Regions from separate parts of the Halomonas sp. LC1 genome, predicted to be linked through region 1. Evidence: predicted binding sites of a transcription regulator. Region 1 holds the regulator's gene; each other region holds the start of a gene.
The links. The regulator sigma-54, encoded in region 1, starts transcription at its own class of promoters, with help from an activator protein. The targets are predictions, from matches to a motif close to TGGCACNNNNNTTGCTNT.
Positions count from the first base shown of each region.

Region 2: a site for sigma-54 is predicted at 2,141-2,158, ahead of urtA (urea ABC transporter substrate-binding protein). Genes of this name have one in related genera too.
Region 3: a site for sigma-54 is predicted at 3,543-3,560, ahead of QIT27_RS10205 (urease accessory protein UreD). Genes of this name have one in related genera too.
Region 4: a site for sigma-54 is predicted at 3,506-3,523, ahead of QIT27_RS10440 (amino acid ABC transporter substrate-binding protein). Genes of this name have one in related genera too.

Region 1 covers NZ_JASSPG010000004.1:86,580-91,866, forward strand. Annotated here, with positions in the region: gene lptB (LPS export ABC transporter ATP-binding protein) at 1-700, shown strand, start outside; gene QIT27_RS07945 (RNA polymerase factor sigma-54) at 806-2,221, shown strand; gene hpf (ribosome hibernation-promoting factor, HPF/YfiA family) at 2,319-2,627, shown strand; gene ptsN (PTS IIA-like nitrogen regulatory protein PtsN) at 2,632-3,099, shown strand; gene rapZ (RNase adapter RapZ) at 3,157-4,077, shown strand; gene QIT27_RS07965 (HPr family phosphocarrier protein) at 4,119-4,388, shown strand; gene pmbA (metalloprotease PmbA) at 4,407-5,287, opposite strand, start outside.
Region 2 covers NZ_JASSPG010000005.1:285,291-290,577, forward strand. Annotated here, with positions in the region: gene urtB (urea ABC transporter permease subunit UrtB) at 1-561, opposite strand, end outside; gene urtA (urea ABC transporter substrate-binding protein) at 645-1,997, opposite strand; gene QIT27_RS10285 (tripartite tricarboxylate transporter permease) at 2,375-3,874, opposite strand; gene QIT27_RS10290 (tripartite tricarboxylate transporter TctB family protein) at 3,924-4,406, opposite strand; gene QIT27_RS10295 (Bug family tripartite tricarboxylate transporter substrate binding protein) at 4,514-5,287, opposite strand, start outside.
Region 3 covers NZ_JASSPG010000005.1:265,307-270,593, forward strand. Annotated here, with positions in the region: gene ureC (urease subunit alpha) at 72-1,787, opposite strand; gene QIT27_RS10195 (urease subunit beta) at 1,949-2,257, opposite strand; gene ureA (urease subunit gamma) at 2,281-2,583, opposite strand; gene QIT27_RS10205 (urease accessory protein UreD) at 2,617-3,501, opposite strand; gene QIT27_RS10210 (DUF2946 family protein) at 3,819-4,229, shown strand; gene QIT27_RS10215 (PepSY-associated TM helix domain-containing protein) at 4,358-5,287, shown strand, end outside.
Region 4 covers NZ_JASSPG010000005.1:316,827-322,113, forward strand. Annotated here, with positions in the region: gene ribA (GTP cyclohydrolase II) at 1-59, opposite strand, end outside; gene hemE (uroporphyrinogen decarboxylase) at 281-1,396, shown strand; gene speE (polyamine aminopropyltransferase) at 1,393-2,253, shown strand; gene QIT27_RS10435 (amino acid ABC transporter substrate-binding protein) at 2,342-3,367, shown strand; gene QIT27_RS10440 (amino acid ABC transporter substrate-binding protein) at 3,582-4,607, shown strand; gene QIT27_RS10445 (amino acid ABC transporter permease) at 4,692-5,287, shown strand, end outside.

The sequences.
Region 1 (5,287 bases):
AGCGAAGAGCTACAAACGCCGTCGGGTCGTGAAAGATATCAACCTGGAAATCGCTCAGGGTAGCGTCGTCGGCCTGCTGGGGCCCAACGGGGCGGGTAAAACCACGTCGTTTTACATGATCGTTGGACTGGTCAAATCCGATGCCGGTAGCGTCGGTATCGACGACGTCGACCTGACCCATGCGCCCATGCACGAGCGCGCCATGGCCGGGATTGGCTACCTTCCCCAGGAAGCCTCCATTTTCCGCAAGCTCTCGGTGGCCGATAACATCATGGCGATTCTCGAGACGCGCAAAGCGCTGGACCGCAGCGCTCGGGAAGCACGCCTCGAGTCACTGCTCGAAGATTTCCATATTACCCACATTCGCGACAACCTGGGCATGAGCCTCTCAGGGGGCGAGCGCCGCCGAGTGGAGATCGCTCGCTCACTCGCTACCGAGCCCGCATTCATTCTGCTCGACGAGCCGTTTGCCGGGGTCGACCCTATTTCAGTGGGTGAAATCAAAACCATCATTCGCGCACTGAAAAAACGCCACATCGGCGTCTTGATCACTGACCATAACGTGCGCGAAACCCTGGATATTTGTGACATTGCCTACATCGTTGGCGACGGCCATATCATCGCCAGTGGAAACGCCCAGGAGATCCTCAATAACCAGAAGGTTCGTGATGTCTATCTAGGCGCAGACTTCCGCCTCTAAACTCTGGCCTGACCAAACTTTTCTTTTAGTGGCATGCTTATTGCACTTGCACAGAGTCATAACTCGCTCTAGGGTGGAGCTTTCTGATTAACGAGTGGTTCTCAGATGGTCATGAAAGCTTCTCTCCAATTGCGTATCGGCACACAGCTGACCATGACACCTCAGCTGCAGCAGGCCATTGCCCTGCTACAGCTCTCCACGCTGGACCTCCGTCAAGAAATTCAGCTAGCGCTGGACGCTAACCCCATGCTCGAACAAGAGGATGAGTTTGGCGAACAGGCTGTTAGCGAGCCTCAAGAGACCGAGTGGTCGGACAGCATTCCCAACGAACTCTCCGTAGACAGCGACTGGTCGGACACCTACCAAGACATGGGCAGCTTGGGCGGTAGCAGCGAAGGACCCGACTTCGAGCGCCAAGCAGCAGGCCAAAGCCTTCATGGCCATCTGTTATGGCAATTGGCCATGACTGACTTCTCTCCCCGCGACTATGCCATTGCCGAAAGCCTGATCGATGCACTGGATGCCAACGGCTATCTCACTCAACCGCTCAACGACATCCGCGAAGGCCTCAAGGCGCAAGGCCACGACAGCCTGAGCCAGCGTGAAGTAGAAAACACCCTGTTGCGCTTACAACAGTTCGAGCCCACCGGCGTGTTTGCCCGCGACCTGCGCGAGTGCCTGATGCTTCAGCTGGCCGCGCTGCCTGAAGACACCCCGCTATTGATGCCCGCAAAACGCTTGGTGCGTCAGTTTCTCGAAGCGTTGGGCAAAGACGATTTACGGCTACTCAAGCGCCGCCTGAGCCTGGATGACGAGCAGTTGGACGACGTCATCCGTTTAATTCGCAGCCTTGACCCACGCCCAGGCAGCGCCTACGGCGTGACCGACGACAGCTATATTACGCCCGATTTGGTCGTGCGCCATGACAACGAGGGCTGGCACTTAGAGCTCAACCCGGAGGCGCTGCCGCGCCTGCGTATCCAGCCCGATTACGCCAGTTTGATCAAACGTGCCGACAAGAGCCAAGACAACCAGTTCTTGAAAGAGCACCTCCAAGAAGCTCGCTGGCTGATCAAAAGCCTTTCCAGCCGTAATGACACGCTTCTGCGAGTAGGTCGTGAAATCATCGCCCGCCAGATCGGCTTTCTAGAGCACGGCGAAGAGGCCATGAAACCGCTGATCCTGGCCGACATCGCCGAGGCCGTGGAGATGCACGAGTCCACGATCTCCCGTGTGACGACGCAGAAATTCATACATACGCCACGAGGCGTGTTCGAGTTGAAGTACTTCTTCTCGAGCCAAGTCAGCAGCCACGATGGCGGCGATAGCCACTCCAGCACCGCCATTCGTGCACGGATCAAAAAACTGATACAAGAGGAGCCGTCGGGTAAACCGCTCTCCGATAGTCGCCTGGTGACCCTCCTTGAGGAGGGAGGCATCAGCGTTGCCCGGCGTACGGTAGCGAAATATCGCGAGTCAATGGGTATTCCCTCGTCCAGTGAGCGCCGCCGTTTACGTTAGTTAAACGGTAGGGCATGACAAACTCGACGCAGGGGCTTTGCAATAGCGCAAAAAGGGTTACAATCGAAGTACAGCCCGATGGATAAGGAGCACGTCAATGCAAGTAAACATCACTGGTCATCACGTTGAACTGACTGACGCCTTGCGTGACTACGTTAACGAAAAGCTGGAACGCGTCGAACGCCACTACGACAACATCACCACGGTGCAAGTGACCTTATCTGTCGAGAAGGAACGCCAGCAGGCAGCCTGTACGCTGCATGCCGCCGGTGCCGACCTTCATGCCGAAGCCCTCGATAACGATATGTATGCCGCTATCGATGCGCTCGCAGACAAAATCGATCGTCAACTCGTTAAACACAAGGAAAAAGCACAAGCTCGCGCCCAGGGCGCAGGCGTGCGTTAACTCAATGACGTTGGAAACCATCCTCCCCCCGGAGCGCGTGCTCTACGACGTGCCCGGGGGCAGCAAAAAACGGGTGCTGGAGTTTTTCAGCACCTTCATCGCCCAAAACACACCCAGCCTCGATAGCCAAGAAGTGTTTAGCCGCCTGATTGGACGCGAGCGTCTCGGCAGCACGGGAATTGGCAACGGCGTTGCCATCCCCCACGCACGCAGCCCGCACTGTAGCTCGCCCATCGCTGGCTTTTTGAAACTTGCCGAGCCGGTCGATTTCGATGCCATCGATGGCGATCCCGTCGATCTAGTGTTCGTGTTGCTCGTACCCGAAGAGGCGGACGACACGCATCTCGCTCTGCTTGGGCAAGTCGCGACGATCATGAACGATGCGAATACCCGTCAACAGCTACGCAAAGCCAGCAGTCAAAAAGAGCTATTGACCCTGATGACGGCCAAGATACGCGAACAGGCCGCGTAAGATACTCACACGTCCATCACTGTTTATTTCCTACGCTCATACGCCAAGAGAGACGCTATGCAACTGGTGATCATTAGCGGCCGTTCGGGGTCCGGTAAATCTATCGCCTTACAAGCGCTGGAGGATCTTGGCTATTATGCGATCGATAACTTACCTGCCATGCTGCTGGGCTCGCTGATCGATGAGCTGCGCGCTCAAGGAGAACGCACTCGTATTGCCGTTAGCATCGATGCGCGCAACCTCCCCATCGCGCTGGAGCGTCTGCCAGCGCTGTTGGAAGAGCTACGCCAGCGAGACATTCGTTTTCAGGTGATCTATCTAACCACGGACGCACGCATTCTGCTGGAGCGCTACTCCGCCACTCGTCGTCGCCACCCCCTCACTCGCGACAGCGAAATGACGCTGGAAGAGGCGATCAACAAAGAGGAGGAGACGCTACATGAAATACGCGATCTCGCCGATTTATTGATCGATACGTCTCGGCTCTCCGTCCACGATTTGCGCCGCCGCATTACCGATCAAGTGGCCCACCAGCGCCAGCATCAGCTCACGCTCACCTTTGAGTCCTTCGGCTATAAACGCGGCGTTCCGCTGGATGCGGATTTGGTCTTCGACGTACGCTGTCTGCCCAACCCATACTGGGACCCTACCCTTCGGCAATATACTGGCCGCGATGCCAATATCGTCGCTTTCTTGAGCGGTTACCCGGTAGTGGAAGCCATGGCCAGCGATATTCAGGCTTGGCTGGAGAAGTGGTTACCGGCCTACCAAAACAGCCAACGTAGCTACATGACCGTAGCTATCGGCTGCACGGGCGGCCAGCACCGCTCCGTCTACATGGTGGAGCAGCTCGCCCAGCGGCTCGTTAAGCAGACCGGAGAAGTGCAGTTGAGACATCGCGAACTGGGGCTGCAGTACACGCTGAGCGAAGAGCCCGTGGCGCCAAGCCCCACCACCGCGACCACCCGTACGCCCTAAGCCTTTTTATTCAAAGACCCACTCGGCAAAAAGGAACCAGAGTGCCCGAAAGAACGTTAACCCTTACCAACCAGCGCGGCCTCCATGCCCGCGCGGCCACCAAATTGGTTCAGTGTGGCCAGCAGTTTTCTGCCAGCATCCACGTATACAAGCAGCAGCAAAAAGCCGATGCCGCTAATATCATGTCGCTGCTGATGCTCGCGGCGCCCTGCGGCACCGAGCTCACTGTAGCTGCGGAAGGGGAAGACGCCGAACAAGCGCTCGATGCCATCGAAGCGCTGTTCGACGCGCGGTTTGACGAAGACCAGTAACCGACTCCGCGTCAACGATTAGCTGCCAGCGACGGTCATCGCATCCACAAGCCAACTACCCGTGTGAATGCTGCCACGGGTATCCGTGTCATCGCCCACAGCGCTTAGTCCTGCAAACATCTTGTTCAGGTTACCGGCGATCGTGAACTCCTCGATTGGGTACTGAACCTCACCGTTTTCGATCCAAAAACCCGCCGCGCCTCGCGAGTAATCACCGGTCACCCCATTCACCCCCTGGCCCATGAGTTCGGTGACCCAGATACCGCGCCCCATCTGTTTCAAGAGCTCGGCACGCGGTGTCAAAGGAGCCAGCAAGCGTAGGTTACGTGCGCCGCCTGCATTGCCTGTCGAGTGCATGCCTAAACGCCGTGCGCTGTAGGCAGAGAGCATGTAGCTGGCGACCTGCCCCTGATCGATGAAACGATTATTGCGGGTTTGCACCCCCTCGGCATCGAATGGCGAACTCGCCGTCGCCCCCACTTCCATGGGTCGCTCTTCCAATCCAAACCACTCGGGAAAAAGCGGTGTCCCCAGGCGGTCGCATAGAAAGGAGGCTTCGCGGTAAAGCGCTCCGCCTGCCAAAGCACCCATAAGATGACCGATCAGGCCGCTGGCCAGCGTCGGGTCGAACAGCACCGGAAAGGTACCGGTCGGCGGTCGACGCGCGCCCAGTCGCCGTAGCGTACGCGCTGCGGCCTCTTGCCCCACGTCCTCTGGCTGGCGTAAATGGAGCGGATTCCGTGCCGCCGTGTAGTCATAATCACGCTGCATGCCTTGGTCATCCTGAGCGATCAGCATGCAGGAGAGCGAGTGATTGCTGCCTTTCTGAGTCCCCAGAAAGCCGTGGCTATTGGCATAAACGCGCACGCCCTCGCCACTTGAAAGCGATGCCCCTTCCG
Region 2 (5,287 bases), on a different contig from region 1:
ATAAATCGCCACCGCCTGGGCCAAGCGCGTGCGAACATACTCATCTTCCGCGTCGGCAATCACTGGCGCCAGCGTTTCGGCCAGCTCGCCGTCCACTTCGCCCAGCAAGCGGTCGGCGGAAGTGCGGCGGCGCTCGACGTTAGGCGAGTAGAGGTCCACCACGGCAATGGCGCTGCGCAGCTGGTTACGCAGCGCGTTGTTGATGCCGATACGGTCAAGGTCGCGGCGGGACATTTCGCCCAGCGGCTCGTTGGTCAGCGCATCCGCCACCGGCCAGTCGCGGCCACGGTTCTCGAGCACCAGCACAAAGCGGCCATCGTCGGTGCGTTGTAGGCGGCCATCCAGCAGTGCCTGCAGCCAGTCGCGGGCGCGCTCGTCATCGCTTTGTAGAATAGCGGCAATGGCTTCGCCTTTATCGCGGTAGGAGTCCACATCCAGCGCGGTCAACAGCGCGAGTGCTGCTTGGTCATCGGGAGTCGAGGAGCTGCTTTGTGCCTGCGCCGACACGGCGGTGCCGAGTAGCATCAGGCACAGCAGCCCCAAGGAAAGGAAACGCCTCATGGGGTTCTTCCTTTGGTGATCAAATGGGAGAGGTAGCGTGCTCCCCTACTGCGCCATTGCGCTGGCGCAGTAGGGGACGAAAGTTACTCGGCGAGCGCTGCTTCGGCTTCTTCTGCTGCGGTGCTGCCACCACAGGAACCGTTCACAACGTTAAAGTTGCCGCACTCCATGGGCTTGCGCCAATCAGAGATCAGGTCACGGGAGCCCGGCAGGTAATCCGACCACGCATCACCGGCCACGGTAGAGGGCGTTTGCCAGACGATATCGAACTGGCCGTTATCCTGAACTTCACCAATCAGCACCGGCTTGGTGATGTGATGGTTAGGCATCATCGCCGCGTAACCGCCGGAGAGGTTCGGTACGGTCACGCCGATAATCGCGTCTTTCACCGTATCCACATCGGTGGTGCCCGCTTTACGCACGGCTTCGGCCCACATGTTGAAGCCAATGTAGTGAGCTTCCATGGGGTCGTTGGTCACCGACATCTCGTCACCGGTGTGCTCAATCCAGGCGTCGATAAAGTCGTAGTTGGCGTCGGTATCAACGCTCATGAAGTAGTTCCAGGCGGCCAAGTGGCCCACCAGCGGCCCGGTGTCGATACCGGAAAGCTCCTGCTCACCCACCGAGAAGGCGATGACCGGAATGTCGGCGGCATCAATGCCTTGGTTAGCCAGCTCGCGGTAGAACGGCACGTTGGCGTCGCCGTTAATGGTGGAGATCACGGCGGTGGGCTTGCCCTCTTCACCAAAGCGGCGAATTTCGGAGACGATGTTCTGCCAGTCCGAGTGACCAAACGGCGTGTAGTTGACCATGATGTCTTCTTCGGCCACACCGTGCTCATCTTTCAGGAACGCTTCCAAGATGCGGTTGGTGGTGCGCGGGTAGACGTAGTCGGTGCCGATCAGCGCGAAGCGCTCGATACCCACTTCGTTGATCAAATACTCAACGGCAGGAATGGCCTGCTGGTTGGGCGCGGCACCGGTGTAGAAGACGTTTTCAGACGACTCTTCGCCTTCGTACTGCACCGGGTAGAACAGCAGGCCGTTGAGCTCTTCTACCACCGGCAGCACCGCTTTACGGGAAACGGAGGTCCAGTTGCCGAAGATCACATCCACTTCTTCCTGGGCCAGCAGCTCGCGGGCGCGCTCGGCAAACAGCGGCCAGTTAGACGCGGGGTCGACCACCACGGCTTCTAGCTGACGGCCCAGCAGGCCACCGGCTTCGTTCTGCTGCTCAATAAGCATTTCCACGGTGTCTTTCAGGGTCGATTCACTGATAGCCATGGTGCCGGAGAGCGAGTGCAGAATACCAACTTTGATGGGGTCGTCGTCTTGGGCCACCGCTTGCGCGCTGGCGCCCATCACAGCGGCGGTGATCAGGGCAGTGGCGAAACGGCTAAGGGTACGTGGGTGTGTCTTGCGCTGCAGTGTGGTCACTTGAACCTCCTTGCGCCCCTTATGGTTGGGGCTCGTGTTTGGGGTACCGCGACCAAGCGTTGTCGTTATTGAGGCGACGGGGCACTTGGTGCGTCCACTCGTGGGTCGCGAGTTACAACTCGTATTCACACGTCGCCATACACACTGCAAGGGGTGCGCCAATGTGGAACAAAGGCCACGATTAAAAATACAATCAAACACTTAGCTGTGTACAAAAAATACCGCTCAGACCACTTAGCACCAAGATGACGCAACGCGGCGGCGCCCATGCACGATTGTTATGCACCACCACGACGCTTTGCACCACGGGCGAAGGTGCACCATAAAAAAAAGCGCCCTCGCAGACGCGAGGGCGCTTTCGGGGTCCGCCAATAGTGTTAGTTCACAGCAGCAGCGGCTTTCGTGCGACGTTTTTTGAGCAGCGGCAGGCCAAGCGACAGCACGGCGATGACCAGGAGCGACAGCGAAATCGGCTTGTCGATAAAGGTAGTCCAGTCGCCACCGGAGATCTGCAGCGCCCGGCGCATGGACTCTTCCATGATGTTACCGAGAATCAGCGCAAGGATCAGCGGCGCAGTGGGGAAGCCAAACAGGCGCATGCCCAAGCCCAGCAGGCCAAAGCCCAGCAGTAGCAGCAGGTCAAAGACGCTGAAGCTCATGCCGTAAACGCCGATCATGCAGAAGATCAGAATCATCGACAGCAGCAGCGGGCGCGGCAGGTCGAGGATTTTAGCGATCAGCGGGATCAGCGGCAGGTTCAGTACCAGCAGGAAGATGTTGCCGATGTACATACTGGCAATCACGCCCCAAAACACATCCGGACGCTGCTCCAACATCATCGGGCCAGGCGTCACACCCATCACCAGCAGCGCGCCCAACAGGACCGCCGTGGTACCAGAGCCCGGCACACCCAGAGTTAACAGCGGCACGAAAGAGCCGGTACAGGCGGCGTTGTTGGCCGCTTCCGGAGCGGCTACGCCCTTGATGTTGCCCTGACCAAAGGTGTCGCCATCTTTCGCCAGGCGCTTCTCCATGCTGTAGCCCAGAAAGGAGCCAATGGTGGCGCCCGCCCCCGGCAGTACGCCGGTAAAGAAGCCCAGTACGGAACTGCGGCTAATGGGGCCCGCAATTTTCTTCACTTCACCGCGGCTCAGCTTCAGCGAGCCAATCACGTTGCGCGGCACCTCTTTACCACCGCCACCACGCAGCAGCATGTAGAACACTTCCGCCAAGGCGAAGATACCCAGCGCCACGACCAGGAAGTCGATGCCGTCGAGCAGTTGAATCGAGTTGAAGGTAAAGCGCTCGGTGCCGGTTTGCGTGTCGATCCCCACAATCGAGATCATCACGCCAATAACCGCCGCAATTAGACCTTTCACCAGCGACTTATCTGACAGCGACACCACCGCCGTCAGGCCCAGCACCATGAGTGCAAAGTACTCTGCGGGGCCAAAGCTCACCGCCACCTTGGAGAGCAGCGGGGCCACCAGCATCAAAAAGACCACCGAGACCGTACCGCCAATGAAGGAGGCGTAGGCGGCAATGGCCAGCGCCTTACCCGCCATGCCCTGCTTGGCCATCGGGTAACCATCGAAGGAGGTCGCTACCGTGCCCGCCACGCCGGGGGCGTTGAGCAGAATGGACGACGTCGAGCCGCCGAAGATAGCGCCGTAATAGACCCCGGCCATCAGAATCAATCCAGAAGAGGGCTCCATGGCAAAGGTAATCGGAATCATCAAGGCCAGCGCGCTGATCGGCCCTAGGCCGGGCAGCATGCCGATAATAGTACCGGCAAACACACCGGCGAATACGTAGGCGATATTGATTGGCTCAAGCGCGATGCCAAAGCCGTACATCAGATTGTTTAAGGCATCCATGGGAGTGTCTCTCGTTAAAACCCGCTATAGGTGCATCCGCACGCCATGCTTAAAACGGCAGTACGCCGGTGGGTAGGTAAACATCCATCACCCGCGTCATGGTCAGGTAAAGGGCCAGTACCACACCCAGCGATACCGCTAGGTTGACGCCATGGCGGCGATAGCCGTAATAGGCGGTTAAACCCACACTTAGTAGCGTGGAGGCCAGTACAAAACCCAGCGGCACCAGCAGGAACGCATAGGCGGCAATGGCCAGCGCGGTCACGATGACACGCGCCCAGGGAGTGAACAGCAGCGGCCCGTTAGTGGCTTCATGGTCGATTTCATCAGCCCCAGCAATGGCGCTCGGCTTCTCAAAAAACAGCAGCGCGGCCAGTAGCAGCAGCGATACACCCAGCACTTTGGGGAAGAGGTCTGAATCCACCGGACGCGGCAGAGGAAACGTGGGAATTTGCCAGGCCATGGCCAGATAAGCAGCCGCTACCAGTGCCAGTACGAGCGCTAGCCACTGGTTAACATTTAATCGAGTCATTGGAATTTCTCCGAAGATGCCAACGCAGTTGCGTTAGCCCTCGCGGTAACAGATAGAAGCATCCGGCGGCGCAGAGCCGCCGGCGTATCTCTAACGGGCGCTGGCGCTTACTGGCGCAGCAGGCCCAGGTCGGTCAGCACGCTGCTGAACTGCTCTTGCTGCTCATCCAGGAAGGTGCCGAACGCGTCGCTATCCTGGTAGGCATCGATCCAGCCCAACTGGTCGCTGGCTTCGCGCCATGCTTCGGTTTCGAGCATTTCAGCGAACAGCGTCTCGTAGTACTCGACCGCTTCTTCCGGCATGTCCGGGGCGCCCATCACACCGCGCCAAATATCGAAGGTGTAATCGAAGCCCTGCTCTTTATAGGTCGGCACGTCGGCCAAGCCGCCGCCCAGACGCTCTTCGGAAGAGACGCCCAATGCGCGCAGCTGGCTGCCTTCGCCCAGTTGGCCCACGGCTTCACCGGCTCCGCCGATCACCGCTTCGATATGGCCACCCATCAGGTTGGTCATGGCATCGCCGCCACCGGAGAACGGAATGTAGTTCACCGCAGAGGCTTCCATTCCCGCCGCCGAGGCCAAGCCCGCCACCGAGATATGGTCCATGGAGCCCGGCGCACTGCCGCCGCCCACACTCAGGCCGGGGTTGGCTTTGAGCGCTTCGAACAGATCTTCCAGGTCTTGGTACTCGGAATCCGCCGCGACCAGGATGATGGAGTAGTCGGTGTTGATCCGCGCAATCGGCGTGAAATCGGTATGGTCGTAGCGCGAAGCGCCTGCCAGCGGCACCAGAATCATCGGCGGGCTGGTGGCAAACAGTTTGTGCGGGTTGCCACTATCACGGGCGACCTGGGCCCACGCCACTGCGCCGCCGCCGCCGGG
Region 3 (5,287 bases), on a different contig from region 1:
GCCATCCATGGCAAAAGACCCTCTCTACGGGCTGCTCCCGGCTCTCGTGTCACGTGGGGTATACCCTACATTCAAAACAAGTGATACCGCTGCGCCAGCGGTAGCTCGGTCGCGGGTTCGCAGGTGAGCAGTTCGCCGTCGCAGCGCACTTCGTAGGTTTGCGGGTCGACGGTGAGTTCTGGGCAGGCATCGTTGAGCTTCATATCTTTTTTACGCACGCCGCGCACGTTTTTACAGGCGGAAAGCGTGCTTTGTAAGCCAAGGCGCTCTTTGATGCCTGCGTCAATCGCCGCTTGGCTGACAAAGTTGAGCCGGGTCTGGCTGGCGGCGCGGCCAAAGGTGCCGAACATGGGGCGGTAGTGCACCGGCTGCGGCGTGGGAATCGAGGCGTTGGGGTCGCCCATGGGCGCACCGGCAATCATGCCGCCTTTCAGAATCAGCGCGGGTTTGACGCCAAAGAAAGCAGGCTTCCACAGCACCAAATCCGCCAGCTTGCCGACTTCAATCGAGCCGACTTCATGGGCAATGCCGTGGGTAATGGCGGGGTTAATGGTGTACTTGGCGATATAGCGTTTAGCACGCAGGTTATCGGCCCCCAGCGCTTCATCTTCCGGCAACAGGCCGCGCTGCACTTTCATTTTGTGGGCGGTTTGCCAGGTGCGGCAGACCACTTCACCCACGCGGCCCATGGCCTGGGAGTCGGAGGCGATCATCGAGATCACACCTAGGTCGTGCAAAATATCCTCGGCGGCGATGGTTTCGCGGCGAATGCGTGAATCCGCAAAGGCGACATCTTCGGGGATATTGGGGTCCAGGTGGTGGCAGACCATGAGCATGTCGAGATGCTCGTCGATGGTGTTCACCGTATAGGGCCGCGTGGGGTTGGTGGAGGACGGCAGCACGTACTCTTTGGAGCAGGCGGTGAGGATATCCGGGGCGTGGCCGCCGCCTGCGCCTTCGGTATGGTAGGTGTGAATGCCACGCTCTTTAAACGCCGCTAGGGTGTCTTCCACGAAGCCGGATTCGTTGAGCGTATCGGTGTGGATGGCGATCTGCACATCGTACTTTTCCGCCACGCTTAAGCAGGTATCAATCGAGGCGGGGGTGGTGCCCCAGTCTTCATGCAGCTTGAGACCCATCGCGCCCGCTTCCAACTGCGCTTCGAGCCCTTCCGGCAGGCTGGCGTTGCCTTTGCCGAGCAGGCCGATGTTCATTGGCAAGTCGTCCACCGCTTGAAGCATTTTGCCAATGTGCCACTCGCCGGGGGTGCAGGTGGTGGCGTTGGAGCCAGTGGCGGGGCCGGTGCCGCCGCCGAGCATGGTGGTGACACCGCTCATCAGCGCTTCTTCCACCTGCTGGGGGCAGATGAAGTGGATGTGGGCGTCGATGCCACCTGCGGTGAGGATTTTGCCTTCACCGGCAATCACTTCGGTGCCGGGGCCAATCACGATTTCCACATCGGGCTGGGTATCGGGGTTGCCTGCTTTACCAATGGCGGCGATGCGGCCGTTTTGCAGCCCCACATCGGCTTTGACGATGCCCCACCAGTCTAAAATCAGCGCGTTGGTGATCACGGTGTCCATCACCGTGGCATCCTGGCGCTGACTTTGGCCCATGCCATCGCGGATGACTTTGCCGCCGCCGAACTTTACTTCTTCACCGTAGTGGGTGGCGTCTTTTTCGACTTGAATCCACAGCTCGGTGTCGCCCAGGCGCACGCGGTCGCCTACGGTGGGGCCGTACATATCGGCGTAGGCTTGCCGACTGATCTTGTTTACCGGTTTCATATTTGCCTCTGCCTCAAGCGTTGAGTCCAGTGCTGGGCGGCCATCGTCTGTGTGACACGCTGTGAATACATCCTTGTACGCTTGACTGCGCCATCCATGGCGCAGACAGTCACCCAGCCGATGCCCGCCCTACCGTCGGTTGTTCTTTATTAATCCGTTGGCTAATCGAGCGGCCCCATCACATCGCCACGGAAGCCGTAGATTTCCCGCTTGCCGACAAACGGAATCAGCGTGACTTCGCGGGTTTGGCCGGGCTCGAAGCGGATGGCGGTGCCGGCAGCGACGTCCAGGCGGTAACCCCAGGTTTTATCGCGGTCAAACACCAGCGCGGGGTTGGCTTCGGCAAAGTGGTAGTGGGAGCCAAGCTGAATGGGGCGGTCGCCGGTGTTGGCCACCTCCACGGTGATACGCTCGCGACCCGCGCACAGCTCGATATCACCCTCTTGTAACTGATACTGTCCTGGAATCATGGCGCTCTCCTAACGGTGGATGATTAGTTGATCGGCGTGTGAACGGTGACCAGCTTGGTGCCGTCGGGGAAGGTGGCTTCCACCTGCACTTCATCGACCATCTCCGCCACGCCTTCCATCACGTCGTCTCGGGTGAGGATTTCGCGGCCGTAGCTCATTAAATCCGCCACGCTGCGGCCATCTCGCGCACCTTCCATAATCTCAAAGCTGATCAGCGCTACCGCTTCGGGGTAGTTCAGTTTTAAACCACGCGCTTTGCGGCGCTCGGCAAGCTGGGCGGCGGTAAACAGCATCAGCTTGTCTTTGTCTCGTGGGGTCAGTTCCATGGAGTGTCTCCAGCGTTATCAGCGTGTTGCCAATTAAGTTAGCCAAATGCGCGGCGTATGCGCTTCGCGCTCGATCCAGCGCGGCCGAAGCAGGTGCCAGGCCTGTTCACACAGCGCCCAGGCTTCGTTACGGGATGTGCCTAGATAGCGCATCAGCAGTACGCCGTGGCGCACGGTTACCGCCCAGCGGGGGTTATCCGGCAGCGCTTCGCGCAGTGCTTCAATAGCCGCAGCGGCATCGTCAATACCCACCGCCCAGAGCGTGGCCTGCACCGTGGCGCCGCCCTGCCCCCAGCGGCCCGCAAAGCGTGGGTGCGCGGGGTCCAGCGGCTGGCGTTCAAGCCACAGCGGCTTGCCATCTAGGGTTAAGCGAAAGTGCTGTTCGATGCGCCCCGTGACATAGGGCAGATCGCTGGCCGGGCGTCCGAGCGCCATCACTTCCCAGCCTAGGCAGCGGGCATTACCCTGCAGCACAATATGGGTGCGCTGAGTACCCTTTGAGCCGTTAAACGCGATGGTTTCCTGGGGCAGCCACTCTAAGGCGCCGCCCTCTTCTACCGTCAGCTCGGTGTGCTGTGTCCAGGCCACGCCTTGGCTGTCGGCTTTGTAGAGCTTATTGGCAGCGGGTGTGGTGAGCAGCGCATGGGCTCCGCGCTCGATATGAGCACGGATGGTCAGCGCATCGCCGCTCACGAGCCCGCCGGGCGGGTGCAATACGTAAACGTGGCACGCTTCCTGGCTGCCTTCTGGGTAGAAGGGGCGCTGTACCCGTAACGGACCTTGGTGGCGCGCTTGCACTAACCGGGTCACGCCATCGCGGTTGGCAAAACGCAGGGCCAGCGAGGCGGCCCAGCGGCGCTCGGCGTCAAAGCGGTGGCCGGAACCAGCAGCGGGTGGGGCAAGTTCGCTCAACATCATGGGGCGCTGTCGCTTCCTTGTGGATAAATCATTACCTTACAAATGCAAGGAGTGCGCCAAAATGGTGAAAGTGCGATTCAGGCAGCGCCAAAACGCTTTTATAGCCTGAAGCGGCTCCCTTTATGCTGTTCAATCAGGGCAAAAAGCACCATAAACGAGCAAAAATACCTTCAAACGCACCAAATAAGTGCGGATACAGCACCCTCTTTCGCGGCAATACACCACAGCGTTAATCGCAGGCATCGGGTACTTTGCATCGGTATGACGCTGTAAACTGCTTAGCCGTCATTCAGGCAGCTCACAAAGCGTAGTTTGAGATGCGACCTTTCCGCTCAGCCAACTCTTTTTGGTATCGCACAGCGCTCTATTTAGCGTTCGTGGCGATCTACCTGCTCTTTGCTGGGCCGCTGTTCTCTCAATTGCAGTCTCAATGGCAGGCATTAGACCACTCTTCAGAACATGCACACGGACATGATGCCGCGTCGCATGAAACATCGGCGGGTCCGTCAGCTCATCACGATGACCCGCTGCATCACTGGTATCACCCGTGTGACTATTGCGGTATATGGCAAAAAACGCCTACCGCCCCTCTCCATTTACCCGCCATTGGCAGCGTGGCCTTTATCACACGTACGCCGCTGCCAGCGGCCTTTGCCCAGCGCGCTGCTGCGGTACAAGCCTACCCCCACGCCTATCCTCGCGCTCCGCCCTCGTTAAAGGTCATTTAACTCAAAGGGTTTACCTAACTGGCCAGCTAAAAACGGGCTTGGCTGGCAAATAAATATTGCGTCTTGAACGCCGTGTGAGCGCCGCTACGTGAGGGCAACACGGTGCTTTAAGCGCTTGGAGCGTGTGCATGACGACAATGAGTTCCACACAGACAACGCGCAAAGCGTCGCTTGATCTGTATCGCGCCGTTTGGCGCTGGCATTTTTATGCAGGCCTATTAGTCCTGCCTTTTTTAATCACGCTCTCGCTGACCGGGGCGCTCTATTTATTCGATGACGAGCTGGATGCGCTGATTCATTCAGATCTCAAGCGCGTGGAAGTTCAGCAGACCACCCAGCCTGCCGCCTCACTCGTTAGCTCGGCACTGCAGGATTACCCCGGCACGGCGGTGACATACACCTCGCCCGCCACCCCGGGAAGCTCAGCGGAAGTGACCGTTAACTCACTAACCGGCGAACGGCTGGCCGTGTACGTCAATCCCTATACGGCTGAGGTGCTTGGTTCGTTGGATGACCGGGGCACGGTGATGTGGACCGTTCGCTACCTGCATAGCTTCAAGTTCTTCGGGCAAACCCCGCGCAAGCTGATTGAGATTGCCGCGGGCTGGTCGATTTTATTGGTCGCCACCGGCATTTATCTCTGGTGGCCGCGCAACGGTAGGGGCGGCGTGGTGAGCGTGCGCGGCAAACCCAAAAGCCGAGTGTTCTGGCGCGACCTGCACGCGGTGCTGGGTATTTTTATTGGTGGGTTTATCGTGTTTCTGGCCATTACCGGCATGCCGTGGTCGGGCGTTTGGGGCGCACAGGTGAACGAGTGGGCCAACGGCAATAACTTTGGCTACCCGGCTGGCGTTCGGGTGGACGTGCCGATGTCCAACGCCTATTTAAGCGACCAGGGCAGCACCAGCTGGTCGCTGGAGCAGGCGCGAGTGCCTGAATCCATACAGCCTGCCGTGCCTGCCCCGCGCATTGGGTTGAACAACGCCGTGGCTCAGTTAGAAGCGCTGGGCCTGCAGCAGGGCTACAGCGTCAATCTGCCCAACACGGCTGCCGGGGTG
Region 4 (5,287 bases), on a different contig from region 1:
ATGGTGAATGTGGCCCAGGGAGTGGGCAGCCGAGAGGCAGCAATGAAGCGAATGGTCACAGGTTTCCTCGCTGATTAACCAAACCAGTTAACCACACCAGTGTTGGCGAAGTGGGCGGACAGTTTACCAGGAAGCCACGCTGGCCTCACGGTCTTAGCGGGGTGCGACGATTTTTGCCACGGCTTGCGCCGCCACCCCCGGCGATCTTCACGTACAATTCCTATCTTCAGGTACGATGACTCCCTTACAATGCGGGCAAATTTCTCAAGAGCAAGTGTTTATGACCACCACACCTTTGCAAAACGACCGTTTTCTTCGCGCGCTGGCTCGCCAGCCCGTTGACCGCACTCCGGTGTGGATGATGCGCCAAGCAGGCCGCTACCTGCCGGAGTACCGCGCTAGCCGCGCCGACGCAGGCAGTTTTATGGATCTGTGCCGCAATCATGACCTGGCTTGTGAAGTGACCCTGCAGCCGCTAGAGCGCTACCCGCTCGACGCCGCGATTCTGTTTTCGGATATTTTGACCATCCCCGATGCCATGGGGCTGGGCCTCTACTTCGAAACCGGCGAAGGCCCCAAATTCAGAAAAACCGTCCGCACGCCGGAAGAAGTCGCCGCGCTGACGGTGCCAAACGCCGAGCGCGACCTGGACTACGTGATGCGGGCGGTCTCGACCATCCGCCGCGAGCTGAACGGCCGCATGCCGCTGATCGGCTTCTCCGGCAGCCCCTGGACGCTGGCGACGTACATGGTCGAAGGCGGTTCCAGCAAGGATTTCCGCCACCTAAAAACCATGCTGTACGACACGCCGGACACCATGCACCAGCTGCTGGATACCCTCGCGCAGTCGGTCACTGACTACCTGAACGCGCAGATTCGTGCCGGTGCTCAGGCGGTACAGATTTTCGATACTTGGGGCGGCGCGCTCTCCACGCCTGCTTACCTAGAGTTCTCGCTGCGCTATATGGAGCAGATCGTTTCCGGGCTGATCCGCGAACACGACGGCCGCCGCGTGCCGGTGATTCTGTTCACCAAAAACGGCGGCCAGTGGCTTGAGCATATCGCCTGCGCCGGTGCCGACGCGCTGGGTATCGATTGGTCAACCGAGCTTTCCGACGCCCGCGCCCGCGTAGGCCATAAAGTTGCCCTGCAGGGTAATTTAGACCCCAACGTGCTGTTTGCTCGCCCTTCGGCCATTCGCGCCGAAGTGGCCCGCGTGCTGGAGAGCTACGGCCACGGCCCGGGCCACGTGTTCAACTTGGGCCACGGCATCAGCCAGTTCACCAATCCCGACCACGTCACCGCCTTCATGGAGGCGCTGCACGACTTAAGCCCGCAGTACCATCAGGGCATTCCGACCCAAACGAACGACCAGTGCCCAGGAGCCAAGCAATGAGCGACTTACGCGACGACCAGTGGTTTACCGAAGTCTTTGATAGCCACGGCAGCGCTTTCTCGCTGAAAATCACCGAAAAACTGCTGGATGTGCAAAGCCCTTACCAGCACCTGGAAGTGTACGCCACCGAAACCTACGGCAACCTGATGGTGCTGGATGGCTGCGTAATGCTGACCGATCGCGACAACTTCCTCTACCACGAGATGATTGCCCACCCGGCGCTGTTCACCCACGCAGACCCCAAGCGGGTGGTGATCATTGGCGGCGGCGACTGCGGCACGCTGAAAGAAGTGCTGCGCCATCCGGGCGTTGAAAAAGTCACTCAGATCGACATCGATGAAGAAGTGACCAAAGCCTCCGAGCGCTTTTTCCCGTCGCTGGTGGAAGCCAACGGCGACCCCCGCGCCGAGCTGCTGTTTGCTGACGGCGTGAAATGGGTCGATGACGCCGCCGACGAAAGCATCGATGTGCTGATCATCGACTCCACCGACCCGGTAGGCCCTGCCGAAGGCCTGTTCAAAACCGACTTTTTGAAGCGCTGCCACCGCATTCTGAAAAGCGGCGGCGTCATGGTTCAGCAGAGTGAGTCACCGCTGTATCACAGCGGCTCGATTATCCGCGAGCTGCGTAACGACATGCGCGAAGCTGGCTTTGATAGCGTCGCCACCCTGCCCTTCCCCCAGCCGGTGTACCCCTCGGGTTGGTGGAGCGTGACACTGGCAGGCAAAGGCACCAACGTTGAAAGCTTCCGTGAAGAGGCTGCCGCCAGCCACGAAATGCCGCTACAGTACTACACAGTAGATGCCCACCGCGGTGCCCTGGCGCTGCCGCCCTTTATGCGTAAAGCGTTCGCATAAGTTTGCGGTGACGTTATGCATCAGGCCGGGCTCTGCCCGGCCTTTTTTATGCGCAAGTGTTGCTGCGCTCGACGTTAAGGAATAACAAATGAACACCACGCGTTGGTTAGGATTGGGAATCACTCTATTAGCCCCGGCCCTCTGGGTACCTGCCACGGCCATGGCCGATACCCTTGAGGCCATTCAAGAGCGCGACAGCGTGCGCTGTGGCGTTAACGCGGCCCAGCCCGGCTTCTCATCGTTAGACGACAACGACCAGTACCGCGGCCTGGATACCGATGTGTGCCGTGCAGTGGCAGCCGCTGCGCTGGGCGATGCCAGCAAGGTCAATTTTGTGCCGTTAGATTCAGTGGAACGCTTTGCCGCGCTGCAGTCGGGTGAGGTGGACGTGCTCTCCCGCACCACCACTTGGACCTCTAGCCGCGATACCACGCTAGGGATGAACTTCACTGGCGTCAGCTATTACGACGGCCAAGCGTTTATGGTGGCCAGCGACCTCGGCGTGCAGAGCGCCAAAGAGCTGGATGGAGCGGCTGTTTGCACCCAGTCAGGCACCACCAGCGAGCTGAATCTTTCCGACTACTTCCGCATTAACAACATGACCTACGATGCGGTGGTGTTCGATTCACCCGAGCAGTCGATTGCGGGCTTCGAAGCCGGCCGCTGCGATGTATTGAGCTCGGATGCCTCGCAGCTCTACGCCCAGCGCATCCAGCTGGCCGACCCCAACATGGCCGTGGTACTACCGGAGATCATCTCCAAAGAGCCGCTTGGCCCCGCCGTGCGCCAAGGCGATGACCAGTGGTTCAACATCGTGAAGTGGTCGCTGTTTGCCATGCTGAACGCTGAAGAGCTGGGCGTCAGCCAAGCCAATGTGGATGAACAGTTAAGCTCAGAAAATCCCGATGTGATGCGCCTGCTGGGGCAAGACGGCGACTTTGGCGAAGCCATGGGCCTACAATCAGATTGGGCTTACCAAATCGTCAAACAGGTCGGTAACTACGCGGACATCTATGACCGCAACGTGGGCGCGGACTCTGATTTCAACATTGCCCGTGGTCTGAATGCCCTGTGGAAGGATGGTGGGATTCAGTACGCGCCGCCCATTCGCTAGCGCGCTCGGTCACTCGCCAGCGGCTGCGCACCAAAAAGGCGCAATGCGTAGCCGCTGGCGCACTTTTTTGCACCAAGACCTTCGTTAAATTCGCTGATTTTACGTTGAAAAGCGCTGAATTTGCCGACATATCTTTTTTGGCACCTTCCTTGCTAGCTTTTAGTGATGCATCACCATGCATAACGACACTAAAATCGAGGAAGGGGAACACAACATGATCAATAAGAAACACCTGGTACTTCTGGCCTCTGCAGGCGCGATCACTCTTGCGGGCGTTGCCACCGCCCAAGCCGATACGCTGGAAGATACCCGCGAGCGTGGTGCCGTTCAGTGTGGCGTGAGCGACGGCTTACCAGGTTTTTCCGCCCCGGACGATAACGGCAACTGGCAGGGCCTGGACGTTGACGTCTGTCGCGCCGTCGCCGCTGCAGTACTGGGCGACGCGGATGCCGTCAACTACATCTCGTTGAACGCCGTCGAGCGTTTCACCGCGCTGCAGTCTGGCGAAGTGGATATTCTTTCTCGTAACACCACCTGGACCACCACCCGTGACACTACCCTGGGCCTGAACTTCACCGGCGTTAACTTCTACGACGGCCAGGGCTTCATGGTGTCTCGCGACCTCGGTATTACCAGCGCGGCCGAGCTGGATGGCGCAGCGATCTGTATCCAATCCGGTACCACCACCGAGCTGAACCTAGCGGACTACTTCCGTGCCAACGGCATGGAGTTCGACCCGATCGTTTTCGATACCTCTGAGCAAACCGTCGGTGGCTTCCAGGCTGGCCGCTGTGACGTTCTGACGTCTGACACTTCTCAGTTGGCCGCACTGCGCATTCAGCTCGACGACCCGGCTGGCGCCATGATTCTGCCGGATGTCATCTCGAAAGAGCCGCTGGGTCCGGTCGTGCGTCAGGGTGACGATCTGTGGTTCAACATCGTGAAGTGGTCGCTATTCGCCATGATCAACGGTGAAGAGTACGGCGTCACCAGCGAAAACGCTGAAGAGATGCTCAGCTCCGAGAACCCGGACGTGGCGCGTCTGCTCGGCCAGGACGGTAACTACGGTGAAGGCATGGGTCTCGAAGCCGACTGGGCTTACAACATCCTGAGCCAAGTGGGTAACTACGGTGAAAGCTTCGAGCGCAACGTAGGTATGGGTTCACCGCTGGAAATCGAACGCGGTGTCAACGCCCTGTGGAACCAAGGCGGCTTCCAGTACGCACCGCCGATTCGCTAAGCGTCTCGCTTGACCCCGGCCCGCCACCCCTTTGGGTCCTGGCGGGCCATTTGATTGACCTTCCGTATCGCGGAGACGCCACCCATGTCCGTAAGACCTAACGCTCGCCCCGTTGGCCAAAAGCCACCGTTCTGGCGAGACCGCGCCAAACGTGCGCTCATCTTCCAATGTCTGCTGATTGCCGCTGTCATCGCCTTTTTGTTCTATATCGTCGGCAACGTGCAAGACAACCTCTCCTCTCGGGGTATCACCACAGGCTTTGGCTTCCTGAGTAATACCGCCGGCTTTGGGATCGTACAGAGTCTGATCGACTACTCCTCCCAAAGCACCTATGGCCGCACCTTTTTCGTTGGCCTATTGAATACGCTGCTGGTGGGCGGGCTAGGCGTGATTGCCGCCACCCTCATTGGCTTCATTGTCGGTATCGCCCGTTTATCGCCCAACTGGCTGATCGCCAAACTGGCGGCGGCGTATATCGAAACGTTTCGTAATATCCCGCTGCTGCTGCAGATCTTCTTTTGGTACTTTGCCGTGCTGCGGGCGCTCCCCAGCGCGAGGGAAAGCCTGGCATTTGGCGAAGCCGTGTTCCTTAACGTGCGCGGGCTTTACCTGCCTGAGCCGCTGTTCGAATCAGGCTTTGGGCTGATTCCTGTCACCTTCGTGGTCGCCATCTCAGCCAG